DNA from 2 places in the Amycolatopsis sp. NPDC104819 genome. Region 2 is predicted to be linked to the other one. Evidence: riboswitches for the same ligand, from Rfam matches in the RefSeq annotation. Region 2 holds a riboswitch; the other holds the start of a gene.
What was found. Region 2 has a riboswitch for glycine ahead of gcvP (aminomethyl-transferring glycine dehydrogenase). Riboswitches for the same ligand answer to the same signal wherever they lie in the genome.
Positions count from the first base shown of each region.

Region 1: it holds a riboswitch for glycine, as region 2 does, so the genes downstream of both, gcvP (aminomethyl-transferring glycine dehydrogenase) here and gcvP (aminomethyl-transferring glycine dehydrogenase) in region 2, are expected to answer to the same signal.

Region 1 is NZ_JBVJON010000024.1:1,781-8,810, forward strand. It holds gene gcvH (glycine cleavage system protein GcvH) at 1-239, opposite strand, end outside; gene gcvT (glycine cleavage system aminomethyltransferase GcvT) at 255-1,346, opposite strand; gene gcvP (aminomethyl-transferring glycine dehydrogenase) at 1,354-4,185, opposite strand; glycine riboswitch at 4,321-4,414, opposite strand; gene ACZ63E_RS44110 (helix-turn-helix domain-containing protein) at 4,493-5,785, opposite strand; gene ACZ63E_RS44115 (hypothetical protein) at 5,858-6,055, shown strand; gene ACZ63E_RS44120 (3-oxoacyl-ACP reductase) at 6,052-6,819, opposite strand; gene ACZ63E_RS44125 (aldehyde dehydrogenase family protein) at 6,819-7,030, opposite strand, start outside.
Region 2 is NZ_JBVJON010000010.1:226,364-233,393, reverse strand. It holds gene ACZ63E_RS31115 (bifunctional nuclease family protein) at 1-271, shown strand, start outside; gene ACZ63E_RS31110 (MerR family transcriptional regulator) at 313-708, shown strand; gene trxA (thioredoxin) at 720-1,055, shown strand; gene ACZ63E_RS31100 (TetR/AcrR family transcriptional regulator) at 1,036-1,668, opposite strand; gene ACZ63E_RS31095 (MerR family transcriptional regulator) at 1,947-2,525, shown strand; glycine riboswitch at 2,568-2,666, shown strand; gene gcvP (aminomethyl-transferring glycine dehydrogenase) at 2,988-5,867, shown strand; gene ACZ63E_RS31085 (hypothetical protein) at 5,918-6,220, opposite strand; gene ACZ63E_RS31080 (hypothetical protein) at 6,450-6,725, opposite strand; gene ACZ63E_RS31075 (NAD-dependent epimerase/dehydratase family protein) at 6,818-7,030, shown strand, end outside.

The DNA.
Region 1 (7,030 bases), on a different contig from region 2:
TTCACCTCGACGACCTCGCCGGACACGGGCGCGTACAGCTCGCTGACGGACTTGGTCGACTCGACCTCGCCGAACACCTCGCCCGCCGTCACGGTCGCGCCGGCGTCGGGCAGCTGGACGAACACGATGTCACCGAGCGACTCGGCGGCGAAGGCGGTGATGCCGACCGTCGCGACGCCGTCGGAGACGGACAGCCACTCGTGTTCCTTGGTGTACTGCAGGTTCTCGGGAATGCTCACGGTTCAGTAAGTCCTTTACGCGCGGGAGTAGAAGGGCAGGGCGACGACTTCGACGGGCTCGATCCTGCCCCGGATGTCGACGGAGAGCTCGGTGCCGGGCTCGGCGTACGCCCGATCGACGTACGCCATGGCGATCGGGTAACCCAGCGTGGGCGACAGCGCCCCACTCGTGACCTCGCCGATCTCGACGCCGTTCGACAGCAGCTGGTAACCGTGCCGCGGCGCACGACGTCCCGCTCCGCGAAGACCGACCCGCACGCGCGGGACGTCGGCCTTGGACCGCTCTTCCAGCGCCGCGCGGCCGACGAAGTCACCCGGCTTCTCGAACTTGACGACCCGCCCGAGCCCGGCCTCGAACGGGCTTTGGTCGAGGGTGAGTTCGTTGCCGTACAACGGCATTCCGGCTTCCAGCCGCAGCGTGTCGCGGCAGGCCAGCCCGGCCGGGACCAGGCCGTGGCCCTCGCCCGCCTCGGTCAGGATCCGCCAGACCGCCGGCGCCTCGTCGGCGTTCACGAACAGCTCGAAGCCGTCTTCGCCGGTGTAGCCGGTGCGGGCGAGCAGGACGTCGTGGCCCTTCACGACCGCCGGGACGCTCGCGTAGTACTTCAACGCGTCCAGGTCGGCGTCGGTCACGGAGCCGAGGATCGCGACGGCGTTCGGGCCCTGGACGGCGATCAGCGCGGTCGTCTCGGACCGGTCGTCGACCACCGCGTCGAAGCCCGCGACCCGCTCGGCCAGCGCGTCGGCGACGACCTTCGCGTTGCCCGCGTTCGCGACGACCAGGTAGTGCTCGTCGGCCAGGCGGTAGACGACGAGGTCGTCCAGCACGCCGCCGGACGCGTCGCAGATCATCGTGTAGCGCGCCCGGCCGGGCTTGACCCCGGTGAGGTTGCCGACCAGCGCGAAGTCCAGGACGTCGGCCGCCTGCTTGCCGGTGACGTGGATTTCGGCCATGTGCGAGAGGTCAAACAGCCCGGCCGCCTCGCGGACGGCCTTGTGCTCGGCCAGCTCGCTGGCGTAGCGGACCGGCATGGACCAGCCGGCGAAGTCGGTGAACAGCGCACCGAGTCCCTTGTGGACTCCGTGGAGGGAGGTTTCCTTCGACACGTCGGGATCAGCCTTCGTAAGCGTTGAGGGGCGGGCAGGAGCAGACGAGGTTACGGTCCCCGCGGGCGCCGTCGATGCGCCGCACAGGCGGCCAGTACTTGTTCTTGCGCGACGCCCCGGCCGGGAACACGGCCAGCTCGCGGCTGTAGGGCTTGTCCCACTCCCCGACCAGCGTCTCCGCGGTGTGCGGGGCGCCCCGCAGCGGCGACTCCTCCGCGCTCCACTTGCCCGCCGCGACCTCGTCGATCTCGGCGCGGATGGCGATCATCGCGTCGCAGAACCGGTCGATCTCGCCCAGGTCCTCGGACTCGGTCGGCTCGACCATCAGCGTGCCCGCGACCGGGAACGACATGGTCGGCGCGTGGAAGCCGTAGTCGATGAGCCGCTTCGCGACGTCGTCGACCGTCACGCCGGTCTCCTTGGTGAGCTGGCGCAGGTCGAGGATGCACTCGTGCGCGACCAGGCCGTCCTGGCCGGTGTAGAGCACCGGGTAGTGCGGAGCGAGGCGCGAGGCGACGTAGTTCGCGGCCAGCACGGCGACCTTCGTCGCGGCGGTCAGGCCGGGCGCGCCCATCATCCGGACGTAGGCCCAGGAGATCGGCAGGATCGACGCCGAGCCGTACGGCGCGCCGCTGATCGGGCCGACGCCGGTTTCCGGGCCCGCGGCGTCGAGCAGCGGGTGGTTCGGCAGGTACGGCGCGAGGTGCGCGCGCACCGCGACCGGGCCGACGCCGGGGCCGCCGCCGCCGTGCGGGATGCAGAAGGTCTTGTGCAGGTTCAGGTGCGAGACGTCGCCGCCGAACTCGCCCGGCTTGGCCAGGCCCAGCAGGGCGTTGAGGTTCGCGCCGTCGACGTACACCTGGCCGCCGCCGTCGTGGACGATCTTGGCCAGCTCGTCGATCGAGTGCTCGTACACGCCGTGCGTGGACGGGTAGGTGACCATGATCGCGGCGAGCGTGTCGCGGTGGCTGTCCACCTTGGACCGCAGGTCGGCCAGGTCGACGTTGCCCTCGTCAGTGCACTTCACGACGACCACGCGCATCCCGGCGAGCACCGCGGACGCGGCGTTGGTGCCGTGCGCGGACGACGGGATCAGGCAGACGTCACGAGCCTCGTCGCCGTTCGCGCGGTGGTACGCGCGGATCGCGAGGAGCCCGGCGAGCTCGCCCTGGCTGCCCGCGTTCGGCTGCAGCGACACCTGGTCGTAGCCGGTGACCTCGGCCAGCCAGTCCGCCAGCTGCCCCACCAGCGTGTGGTACCCGGAAGCGTCCTCGGCCGGGGCGAACGGGTGGATGCCGGCGAACTCGCGCCAGCTGATCGGCTCCATCTCGGTGGTGGCGTTGAGCTTCATCGTGCAGGAGCCGAGCGGGATCATGCCGCGGTCGAGCGCGTAGTCCTGGTCGGACAGGCGACGCAGGTAGCGCAGCATCGCCGTCTCAGAGCGGTGGCTGCCGAAGACCTCGTGGCCCATGAAGCCGCTCTCGCGGGCGAGACCGTTGGGGAGCGCGACGCCGTCCTGGACGTCTTCCTCGACCCCGAACGCCTTCAGGACCTTCGCGGCGATCGCGGAGGTGCTGACCTCGTCGAAGGCGACCCGCACGTGGTCGGCGTCCACGTGGCCGAGGTTGATCCCGGCTTCGCGGGCGGCGGCGTGGACCTCGGCGGCCTGGCCGGGGACCCGTGCGACAACCGTGTCGAAGAAGGACTCGTGCACCACCTCGACGCCGATCTTGCGGAGAGCGTCCGCGAAGCCCGCGGCGAGGCCGTGGACGCGCTGGGCGATCCGCTTGAGGCCGTCCGGGCCGTGGTAGACCGCGTACATCGCGGCCAGCACGGCCGGGAGGACCTGCGCGGTGCAGATGTTGGACGTCGCCTTCTCGCGGCGGATGTGCTGCTCACGGGTCTGCAACGCGAGGCGGTAGGCGGAGTTGCCGTCGGCGTCGACCGAGACGCCGACCAGGCGCCCGGGCAGCGAACGCTCGAGGCCGGAGCGGACGGACATGTACCCGGCGTGCGGGCCGCCGTAGCCGAGCGGGACGCCGAAGCGCTGCGTCGACCCGGCGGCGACGTCGGCGCCGAACTCGCCCGGCGCGGTGATCAGAGTGAGGGCGAGGAGGTCGGCGGCGACGGTGAACAGCGCGCCCGCGGCCTTCGCCGACTCGGAAATCGCGTGGTAGAAGCCGCGGCCGCGCAGCACACCGGACGCGCCGGGGTACTGGGCGACGACGCCGAAGAACTCGTCCGGGAGGCCGGTGAGCAGGTCGCGGACCTCGACCTCGATGCCGAGCGCCTCGACGCGGGTCCGCACGACGGCGATGGTCTGCGGCAGGCACTCGGCGTCGAGCACGACCTTGTTGGACTTCGACTTGGACGCGCGACGCATCAGCGTGACGGCCTCGGCGACGGCGGTCGACTCGTCCAGCAGGGACGCGTTCGCGGTGGCCAGGCCGGTCAGGTCGGCGACCATCGTCTGGAAGTTGAGGAGCGCTTCGAGCCGGCCCTGGGAGATTTCCGGCTGGTAGGGCGTGTACGCGGTGTACCAGGCGGGGTTCTCGAGGACGTTGCGGCGGATCACGCCGGGGGTGACAGTGTCGGAGTAGCCGAGGCCGATCATCTGCGTCATCGGCCGGTTGCGCGCGGCGAGGGCGCGCAGCTCGGCGGTGGCGTCCTCTTCGGACGCGGCCGGCGGGAGGGTGAGCTCACGGGTCGCGCGGATGGCGCTCGGGACGGCGGCGCCGACGAGGGCGTCCAGGCTGCCGTAACCGCACTCGGCCAGCATCTTCGCGCGCTCGGCCTCGGACGGGCCGATGTGGCGGGCGTCGAACTGCGTAGAAGTGATCGGGAGCTCCTCAGGCCGGGCGCACACGGGTGCGCTGGGAACTCCCCCTCTGTCATGGCACCTGAGAGTTTCACCGCGTGTGAAGCGGCTTTCACCTTGGGTGAGGCGCGGGTGCGCCTGCTTTCCAGAGTGGCCTCGCGCGAAGCGGTAGCGGTTACCTGAGAGATTCCGGGGAGTTTGCTCCTTCGGTGCCCCACCACGTTCGTGAGGGCTCTCCCGCCTCGGCTCGACGGCCCGATCTGCAGTTGTGGCGGTTACCGTACCTGCCGCCTGCGAGATCAGTCTACTTCACACGGGCAACGCCACATCAGTCTTCGAGCGCGACTCGACGCACGGCGCTCCCCGCCAGCACAGGCGGCCGGCGCACCCGGCCCGAAGGCAGCACCAGCCGCTTCAACGGCCCGCCGAGTGGCACCGGCGGGTGCCCGGCGCCGAGGAGCACCTGCTCCACGATCTGCTCCGCGAGCCAAGCCACCGTGTCGTTGAGCCGGTCGAGGCTCGGGCGGGCGCCGTCGAAGACGTCCTCGTCGGCCAGCGTCACTTCGAAGTAAGCGTGGCCCGGGGGCACCGACACCGCCTCCTCGATCGCGCGGGCGCCGTCGAGGGGATCGTCAAAGCCCGCTTCGAGGAGCGCCGAACGGTAGATCCGGGCGGCCCGCGCGCGCATCCGGGGGCCGTAGCGGACGACGACCGGGAGCCGTCCGGTCAGGTCGGGGACGGCCAGGCCGTGCAGCAGCATGATCGGCGGCACCGAGTGCACCAGCCGCGGCGCGGGTTCGGCCAGCTCACGGGCGGTGATCCGGACGCGGTCGGCCATCGTGTCGGGCAGGCCGAAGTAGCGGAAGTCGACGTTGCCGAACCCGAGCCCGTCGGCGACCAGCGACGCGAGCAGCTCGCCGTACCCCCAGATCGGCGACAGCACGACAACCGGCGGCGCGGCCACGACCGGCGACGGCGCGGGCGGGCGCGTCGCCTCCTGCTCGGGCACCTGGATGACCAGCCGCGGCGGCTCGTGCCAGTCGTGCACCTCGGCGACCCGCCAGTACAGCCCGAGCGGCCGCCACAGCTCGCCGAGGACGTCGTGTTCGAGGATCCGCCGCGCCTCTTCCTCGGAAAACGGGAAGTCCCGCGGCGGCACGATCCCGACGTAGTGGTGGTAGGTGACGCGGACCTCGTCCCCGCGGGTGGCGGACCGGATCCGCATCTCCCAGTCGACCGGCGACGCGGCGATGAGGTTGGCGACCTGGGTGCCGGGCGAGGAGTAGACGAGCGCGGTGGCCTGCCGGAGGAACTGCCCGGCCTGGTCGATGCCTTCCCGCAGCGCCTTCGCGGCGTGAGCGACGTGCACCGGGCTGGCCAGGGAGTCGGGCAGCACGCCGGCGACGCGCAGGAGGTCCGCCTCGCTGAGCCCGGTGACCTCGGCGAGCTGGGCCCAGTGGTCGAAGACGGTCACCTTCGGCGCGTGCCGGTGCTCGACCCAGCTGCGCAGCGTCGACGTCGGGACGCCGATGCGTCGCGCGGCCTCGTCGAAGGAAAGCCCCCTCGCGCGGATGCCGGCCCGGACCGCTTCCGCCCACTCGTCGGCGCGCCAGTGCGTCACCTCACAAAGCTAACGAAACCCGCTAGTTTTGCGCAGGGACAAATCGCCCACGCCGGCTCGACGCTGGTGACCATGACCACCACCGTCATCGCCCTGACCCTGATCGTCGGCGTCCTGACCTTCGCCGCCGGCGCGTTCCTCGCCTCGGAGATCGCCGTTCGCGTGCTGCGGCGCCGCGAACGGCTCGTCTCCGAAGAGCGCAAGAAGCTCAACGCCGCCTGGAGCTACCTCCGGGAGGTCTACGGCGTCAAGAAACCGACCAAGCGTTAGAGCGGAGTGACGTACGCGCCGGAGATGCCGCCGTCGACCAGGAACTGCGACGCCGTGATGAAGCTGGCGTCATCGCTGGCCAGGAACGCCACCGCCGCCGCGATCTCCTCCGGCTCGGCGAACCGGCCGACCGGCACGTGGACCAGGCGCCGCGCCGCGCGTTCCGGGTCCTTCGCGAACAGCTCCTTGAGCAGCGGCGTGTTGACCGGCCCCGGGCACAGCGCGTTAACGCGGATGTTCTCGCGCGCGAACTGGATGCCGAGCTCACGGCTCATGGCGAGCACGCCGCCCTTGGACGCGGTGTAGGAGATCTGCGACGTCGCCGCGCCCATCACCGCGACGAACGACGCCGTGTTGATGATGGACCCGCGACCCTGGCGCTGCATGTGCGGCAGGACGGCCTTGCAGCAGTGGTACACCGACGTCAGGTTGACCCGCTGGACCCGTTCCCACGCGTCGATGCCGGTGGTCAGGATGGAGTCGTCCTCGGGCGGGGAGATGCCGGCGTTGTTGAACGCGACGTCGACCGAGCCGAACTGCTCGACCGTGGTGTGGAAGAGGCTCTCCACCTGCTCGGCGTCGGTGACGTCGGTCTGCACGAACGCGCCGCCGATCTCGTCCGCGGCCGCCTTGCCCTCGACCGGCGTCAGGTCCGCGATGACGACCTTCGCGCCTTCGCTCGCCAGACGGCGGGCCGAGGCGAGCCCGATGCCGCTCGCGCCGCCGGTGATCACCGCGACGCGGCCTTCGAAACGCTGGACCATTACTCCTCCGTGCTCAGAAAGACGTTCTTGGTTTCGGTGAACGCCGCCGCGGCGTCGGGGCCCAGCTCGCGGCCGAGGCCGGACTGCTTGAACCCGCCGAACGGCGTCCAGTAGCGCACCGAAGAGTGCGAGTTGACGGACAGGTTGCCGGCTTCCACGCCGCGCGCCACCCGGAACGCGCGGCCGGCGTCGCGGGTCCAGATCGACCCGG
Region 2 (7,030 bases):
CGGCCGGGAGCTGGAGCAGGTCGTCATCACCGACCTCAAGGAAGGCACGTTCTTCGCCGAGCTCGTCTTCGACGGTGACATCCGGGTGTCGGCCCGGCCGAGCGACTCGGTCGCGCTGGCCCTGCGGATCGGCGTCCCCATCCACGCCGTGGACGCGGTGCTGGAGGAGGCCGGCCTGATCATCCCGGACGAGCAGGAGGACGAGGTCGAGAAGTTCCGCGAGTTCCTCGACTCCGTGTCCCCTGAGGACTTCCGGGGTGCGGACACCTGAACCTTGCCTTGACGCGGACGTCAACGTTTAGCGTCAGGGGCATGCGGATCGGAGAGCTTGCGCAGCGCACGGGTGTCACCACCCGTGCGCTGCGCTTTTACGAGGACCAGGGCCTCATCGCGGCCCGCCGCTCGGCGAACGGCTATCGCGAGTACACCGAGGACGACCTGCAGCTGGTCCGGGAGATCCAGACCCTGCAGACGGTCGGCCTGACCCTCGACGAGACCCGCCCGTTCGTCGACTGCCTGCGCAGCGGCCACGAGACCGGCGACGCCTGCGCGAGCTCGATCGAGGTCTACCGCCGCAAGCTCGAAGAAGCCGACGCCCTGCTGGCCCGGCTCGGCGGGATCCGCGCCGAACTGGCCACCAAGCTCGCCGGCGCCTTGGCCCGCCAAGCGCCCGATCCGTGCGTCGTGCCCGAATCCCCGCGCCCGTGAAGGAGCCTGTCATGTCCGAAGTCGCCGAAGTCACCGACACCACGTTCCCCGAGGTCCTCGGCAGCGACGTCCCCGTGCTGGTCGAGTTCTGGGCCACCTGGTGCGGCCCGTGCCGGATGGTCGGCCCGGTGCTGGCGCAGCTGGCCACTGAGCGGGCCGGGGAGCTCGCCGTCCGCAAGATCAACGCCGACGAGAACCCGGAAACGACCCGGTCCTACCAGGTCATGTCCCTGCCGACGATGATCCTGTTCTCGGGCGGCGAGCCGGTCGAGACGATCGTCGGCGCGTTCCCGAAGGCCCGCATCGAAGAGCGGCTCGACCGGGCGCTCAAGGCGCCGTCGCTTTGACGAAGGTGTCCGCCACCTCGCGGCCGTACTGCTCCAGGTCCAGCGACGGGTCCGCCGCGTAGGCCGCGGCGACCCCGTCGACGGCCTGCGCGACCGACATCGCCATCACCTCGGGCGTGAAGACGCCGAAAGCGCCTTCCGCCTGGCCCTGCTTGAGCTGGCGGGCCAGGCCGTGCACCCGCATGTCGTCGACCAGGACCTTCGTCATCACCCAGCCTTCGGCGTCGTCGGCGTTGGCGGACATCTCCGCCAGCACCCGGACGCACTCCGGGTACGCGCGCAGGAACGCGATCGACGTCTCGATGTGCGCCCGCAGGTAGCCGGGCCGGTCGGCCGGGTCGACCCCGCCGCCGGTGCGCTCCTCGAGGAACTCGTTCTTCGTCTCGACGACGGTGCTCAGCACGGCCTGCATCAGGCCGGCCTTGTTCGTGAAGTGGTAGGAGATCATCCGGGTGCTGCTGAGCCCGGCGCGCTCCTTGATCTTGGCGAACGTCGCCTTCCGGTACCCGAGGTCGGCGATGACGCCGATGGTCGCGCCGATGATCTGCGCGCGGCGCGCCGCCTCCGTGACGCTGAGGCCCATTTCGGCCATGAGGTCGGTGTTTACTTGCATGAGTAAAAATGTACTTGGCTGAGTAAATCGGCGCAAGAGGTTTGAACCACCGCGCCGGGGGTACGGCGAACGGCTCAAAGGCTCATCCGGTCGTTGAGGCTTGCCGCGCGTCGCGTTGACCGGTGTTCTCCTGGCGCTTACCGTCGGAGGAGGTAAATCGCCACGGTGTGATTCACGGTCTGGGGCCGGACCGTGGCGGTTGATCTCCGGTGGGTCCCGCTCCTGGGACTCCCCGGCTGTCATTCGCCGGCCGTCCGGTCGGGCGAGGGGAGGCTTGCGTGGTCGAGGCTGGTTCCGAGAAGCAGCCTGTCGAGGTCGCGACTGGTGAGCAGGGTGAGCTGTTCCCCGACGACTCGCTGCCCGACGAGCTGGTGGGCTACCGGGGTCCGGCGGCGTGCCAGATCGCCGGCATCACCTACCGCCAGCTGGACTACTGGGCGCGCACGAAGCTGGTGGCGCCGAGCATCCGCACGGCGCACGGCTCCGGCTCGCAGCGGCTGTACTCGTTCAAGGACATCCTGGTGCTCAAGGTCGTCAAGCGGCTGCTGGACACCGGGGTCTCCCTGCAGAACATCCGGGTGGCGGTCGACCACCTGCGGGTCCGCGGGGTCCGCGACCTCGCCAAGGTGACGCTGTTCTCCGACGGCACCACGGTCTACGAGTGCACCTCGCCGGAGGAGATCGTCGATCTGCTCCAGGGCGGCCAGGGTGTGTTCGGCATCGCGGTCAGCGGGGCGATGCAGGAGATCAGCGGCACGATCCACGAGTTCCCGGCCGAGCGCGCCGACGGCGGTGTGGTCGAGACGCACGAACCGGACGAGCTCACCCAGCGCCGCAACGCACGCAAGACCGGGTGATCATCGCCGCGGGGAGGCGAGTAAGGTTCCCCCTGCGGTCGACGAATCCGCGCGGGAGAGTCCGAGCCACACCTTGAGCTCGGCGCCGAAGGAGCAAGTCCTCCCCGGAACCTCTCAGGCACCCTGGACCGCGCGGACGAGACGCCTCTGGAAAGCGGGTCGTCAGGACACAGCCTGATGGCCCCGCCGACGGTGCAAGCCCGGCTCAACCTGCGGGCGAAACTCTCAGGCGCCCGACACGGGTACGGACAGAGTGGGGAGGGTTTCCTCGGGGTTCGGATGAGCCGTGCTGCGGGTTTGGGTGAACCGTGCTCGCGGAGGGCGCTCGCCTCAACCCTCCGCGGTGTCTTGTGGGGGTGCAACCCCCACACCCCGCCCGGCGGGCTCCGCCCCCGGACCCCCGCCGTGGTCACCTTCGCGTTTAGAGTCGGGTTGGGTGGACGCTGCCGTTCGGAGGAGGCCATCGTGGACTTGTCGCTCGCCTCCCTCGAACAAGGGGTTCCCTTCGCCGACCGGCACATCGGGCCCGGGCCGGACGAGCTGCGCCACATCCTCGACGTCATCGGCGTCGCCTCGCTGGACGAGCTCGCCGAGCGGGCCGTGCCGTCGTCGCTGCGGGAGTCCGCCGAGCCGCTCGTCCTTCCGCCGGCGGCCACCGAAGCCCAGGCGCTTGCCGAGCTCCGGGAGCTGGCCTCCCGGAACCGGCCGATGGCCCAGATGATCGGCCTCGGTTACCACGACACCGTCACCCCGCCCGTCATCCGGCGGAACGTGCTCGAGAACCCCGCCTGGTACACCGCCTACACGCCTTACCAGCCGGAAATCTCGCAGGGACGGCTCGAAGCACTGCTCAACTTCCAGACCATGGTCGCCGACCTGACCGGGCTGCCGGTCGCGAACGCGTCCCTGCTCGACGAAGCCACCGCGGCCGCCGAGGCGATGACGCTCGTGCGCCGGGCGGGCAAGTCCGCGTCGAACCGCTTCGTCGTCGACGAGGACACCCTGCCGCAGACGCTCGCCGTGCTCCGGACCCGCGCGGAGCCGCTGGGCATCGAGCTGGTCGTCGAAGATCTCTCGCGGGGGCTCACCGGCTTGGGGCTCGGCGGTGACTTCTTCGGGGTGCTGCTGTCCTACCCCGGGGCGTCCGGCGCGGTGCGCGAGCTCGACCTGACGATCGCCGACGCGAAGAAGCACGGCGCCGCGGTGGTCGTCGCCGCGGATCCGCTCGCGCTGACCCTGCTGCGTCCGCCGGGTGAGCTCGGCGCCGACGTCGCGGTCGGCTCGACGCAACGCTTCGGCGTCCCGATGGGCTTCGGCGGCCCGCACGCCGCGTACCTGGCGGTGCGCCAGGGCCTCGAGCGACAGCTGCCCGGCCGGCTGGTCGGCGTCTCGAAGGACGCGGACGGCGCACCCGCGTACCGGCTCGCCCTCCAGACGCGCGAGCAGCACATCCGCCGGGAGAAGGCGACGTCGAACATCTGCACCGCGCAGGTCCTGCTCGCGGTCATGGCGTCGATGTACGCGGTGCACCACGGACCCGACGGGCTGCGCGGGATCGCGCTGCGGGCGCACCGGATGGCGACCGTGCTCGCGGCCGGGCTGTGCGAGGGCGGCGTCGAGGTGGTGCACGGCGAGTTCTTCGACACGGTCCTCGCGGCGGTGCCCGGCCGGGCGGACGCGGTGGTCGCGGCGGCCCGCGACCTCGGGGTGAACCTGCGGCGGGCCGACGACGACCACGTCGGCGTCGCCTGCGACGAGACCACGACACGTGAGCGGCTTTCCTGCGTGTGGAAGGTGTTCGGCGTCTCGGTGTCCGATGTGGACGGCCTCGACGCGGACACCGCGGACGCGCTCCCGGCGCCGCTGCGGCGCACCAGCGCGTTCCTGACCCACCCGGTGTTCCACGCGCACCGCTCGGAAACCGCGCTGCTGCGCTACCTGCGGGAGCTGTCCGACAAGGACATCGCGCTCGACCGGAGCATGATCCCGCTCGGCTCGTGCACGATGAAGCTCAACGCCACCGCGGAGATGGAGCCGGTCACCTGGCCCGAGTTCGCCGGGCTGCACCCGTTCGCGCCGGCCGAGGACGCGGCCGGGCTGCTGACCGTCGTCGCCGACCTCGGCGCCTGGCTGGCGCGGATCACCGGCTACGACACGGTTTCCCTGCAGCCCAACGCCGGCAGCCAGGGCGAGTTCGCGGGCCTGCTGGCGATCCGGGCGTACCACCGCTCCCGCGGTGAGCGCACCCGCGACGTCTGCCTGATCCCGGCCAGCGCGCACGGCACGAACGCGGCGAGCGCCGTGATGGCGGGCATGCGGGTGGTCGTCGTCCGCTGCGACGACGAGGGCAACATCGACCTCGCGCACCTGAAGTCCACTGTGGACGCCCACCGCGGCGACCTGGCCGCGATCATGCTCACCTACCCGTCGACGCACGGGGTCTACGAGGACACCGTCGGCGAGGTCTGCGCGGCGGTGCACGACGCGGGCGGGCAGGTGTACGTCGACGGCGCCAACCTCAACGCCCTGATCGGCGTCGCCCAGTACGGCCGGTTCGGCGCCGACGTCTCGCACCTCAACCTGCACAAGACTTTCTGCGTTCCGCACGGCGGTGGCGGCCCCGGGGTCGGCCCGATCGGGGTCCGCGCGCACCTGGCGCCGTTCCTGCCGAACCACCCGCTGCAGCCGGCCGCCGGCCCGGCGACCGGGGTCGGCCCGGTCAGCGCGGCGCCCTGGGGCAGCGCGTCGATCCTGCCGATCTCGTGGGCCTACGTCCGGATGATGGGCGCGGAAGGCCTGCGCCGGGCGACGCTGGTCGCGGTGGCGAACGCCAACTACGTCGCGAAGCGCCTCGGTGAGCACTACCCGGTCCTGTACGCGGGCCACTCGGGCCTGGTCGCGCACGAATGCATCCTCGACCTGCGGCCGCTGACGAAGGCCACCGGCGTGACGGTGGACGACGTCGCGAAGCGCCTGGCGGACTACGGGCTGCACGCGCCGACGATGTCGTTCCCGGTCGCCGGCACGCTGATGGTGGAGCCGACGGAGAGCGAGGACCTCGCCGAGCTGGACCGGTTCTGCGCGGCGATGATCGCCATCCGCGGCGAGATCGACCGCGTCGCCTCGGGGGAGTGGCCGCTGGCCTGCTCGCCGCTGCGGCACGCGCCGCACACCGCGCGCTGCGTGGCGGGCGAGTGGGAACGGCCGTACAGCCGGGAGACGGCGGTGTTCCCGGCGGGCGCCGCGGCGGCCAAGATCTGGCCGCCGGTCCGCCGCATCGACGGCGCGGCGGGGGACCGGAACCTGGTCTGCTCCTGTCCGCCCCCGGAAGCCTTCGCCTGAGCGCGGTCACGCCGGAGCCGCCAGGCGTACCATCAGCTCCGTCCGGCTGGTCAACCCCAGGCCCGGTCCCGCGCCGAGAACCCCGGCCGGGAACGGCTCAAGGTCAGGATGCGGCCGTGCCGGTCGTCGACCTGGACGATGCGCAGCAGCTGGTCGACCGTGCCCCGCGGGCGGGAGTAGTCGGTGTACAGCGGCAACGCGCGCAGCGTCCGCAGGTCCGCCAGGTCGCTCAACGCCGCTGACGTCCCCAGCGGCAGCCGCCCGTCGCGGTGGGCCGCGAACGCCGGGTGCTGGTGCACCTGGGCCCGGAACCCGGCGTGGCGCAGCAGGTTGTGCTCCGGCCGGTCGGTCACGGCGCCGGTCAGCCGCCGGGTCGTGTGCTCCGCGCTGGTGCACGACGCGAAGTCGCAGCCGACGAGCCGGGCGAGCCCGGTCAGCCCGGCCGCCGGCCCTGAACTCCCGTGCCACCTCGAGGGCGCGGTGCAGGTGCCGCGCCGTCAGTTCACTGCTCACTCCCGATCCCCCTCGGCTCGCCCGGTGGAGAAAGACCCGGGCGGGCCGAGGGAGATACGAACTCCGACGTTACCGGGCGATCCGGACGTTCAGTGTGGTGTTCGCGCCGGCGCTCACCATCGACTGCGCGATGCTGCTGATCCCGGCCGGTGCGCTGGAGAAGTTCGTGCTGCCGTCGTCTTCGTTGTCGAACCGGCGCGAGAACTCCTGGGAGCCGTTCGGGCAGTTCGCGCCCAGCTTGAGCACCGTGTAGGGCCGGAACGAGCCGGACTGCGTGACCCCGCGGAACGCGGTGCCGTTGACTCGGCAGAAGAACATCTCCCCTTGGACGGTCTGACCGCTCACGGACACCAACCCGGCGGGGCCGCCGGCCATACGCACTTCTGCGTACGCGGGCCCACGGCGTCCGCACAGGGACGGCGGGTAGGTTGACGCCCATGGCGAGTGCGCACGGTCCTGATCGGACGTCCGTGGTCGTGACCGGCGGCAGCGGCTTCATCGGCCGGGCCGTCGTGCGCGCCCTTCGCGACCGGAGCGTCCCGGTCACCGTCGTCGACCGGGTCCCGTTCCCCGAGGACCTCGACGGCGTCCGCGTCGTGACCGGCGACCTGCGCGACGCGGCCGTCCGCGAGGAAGCCGTGACGCGGGAG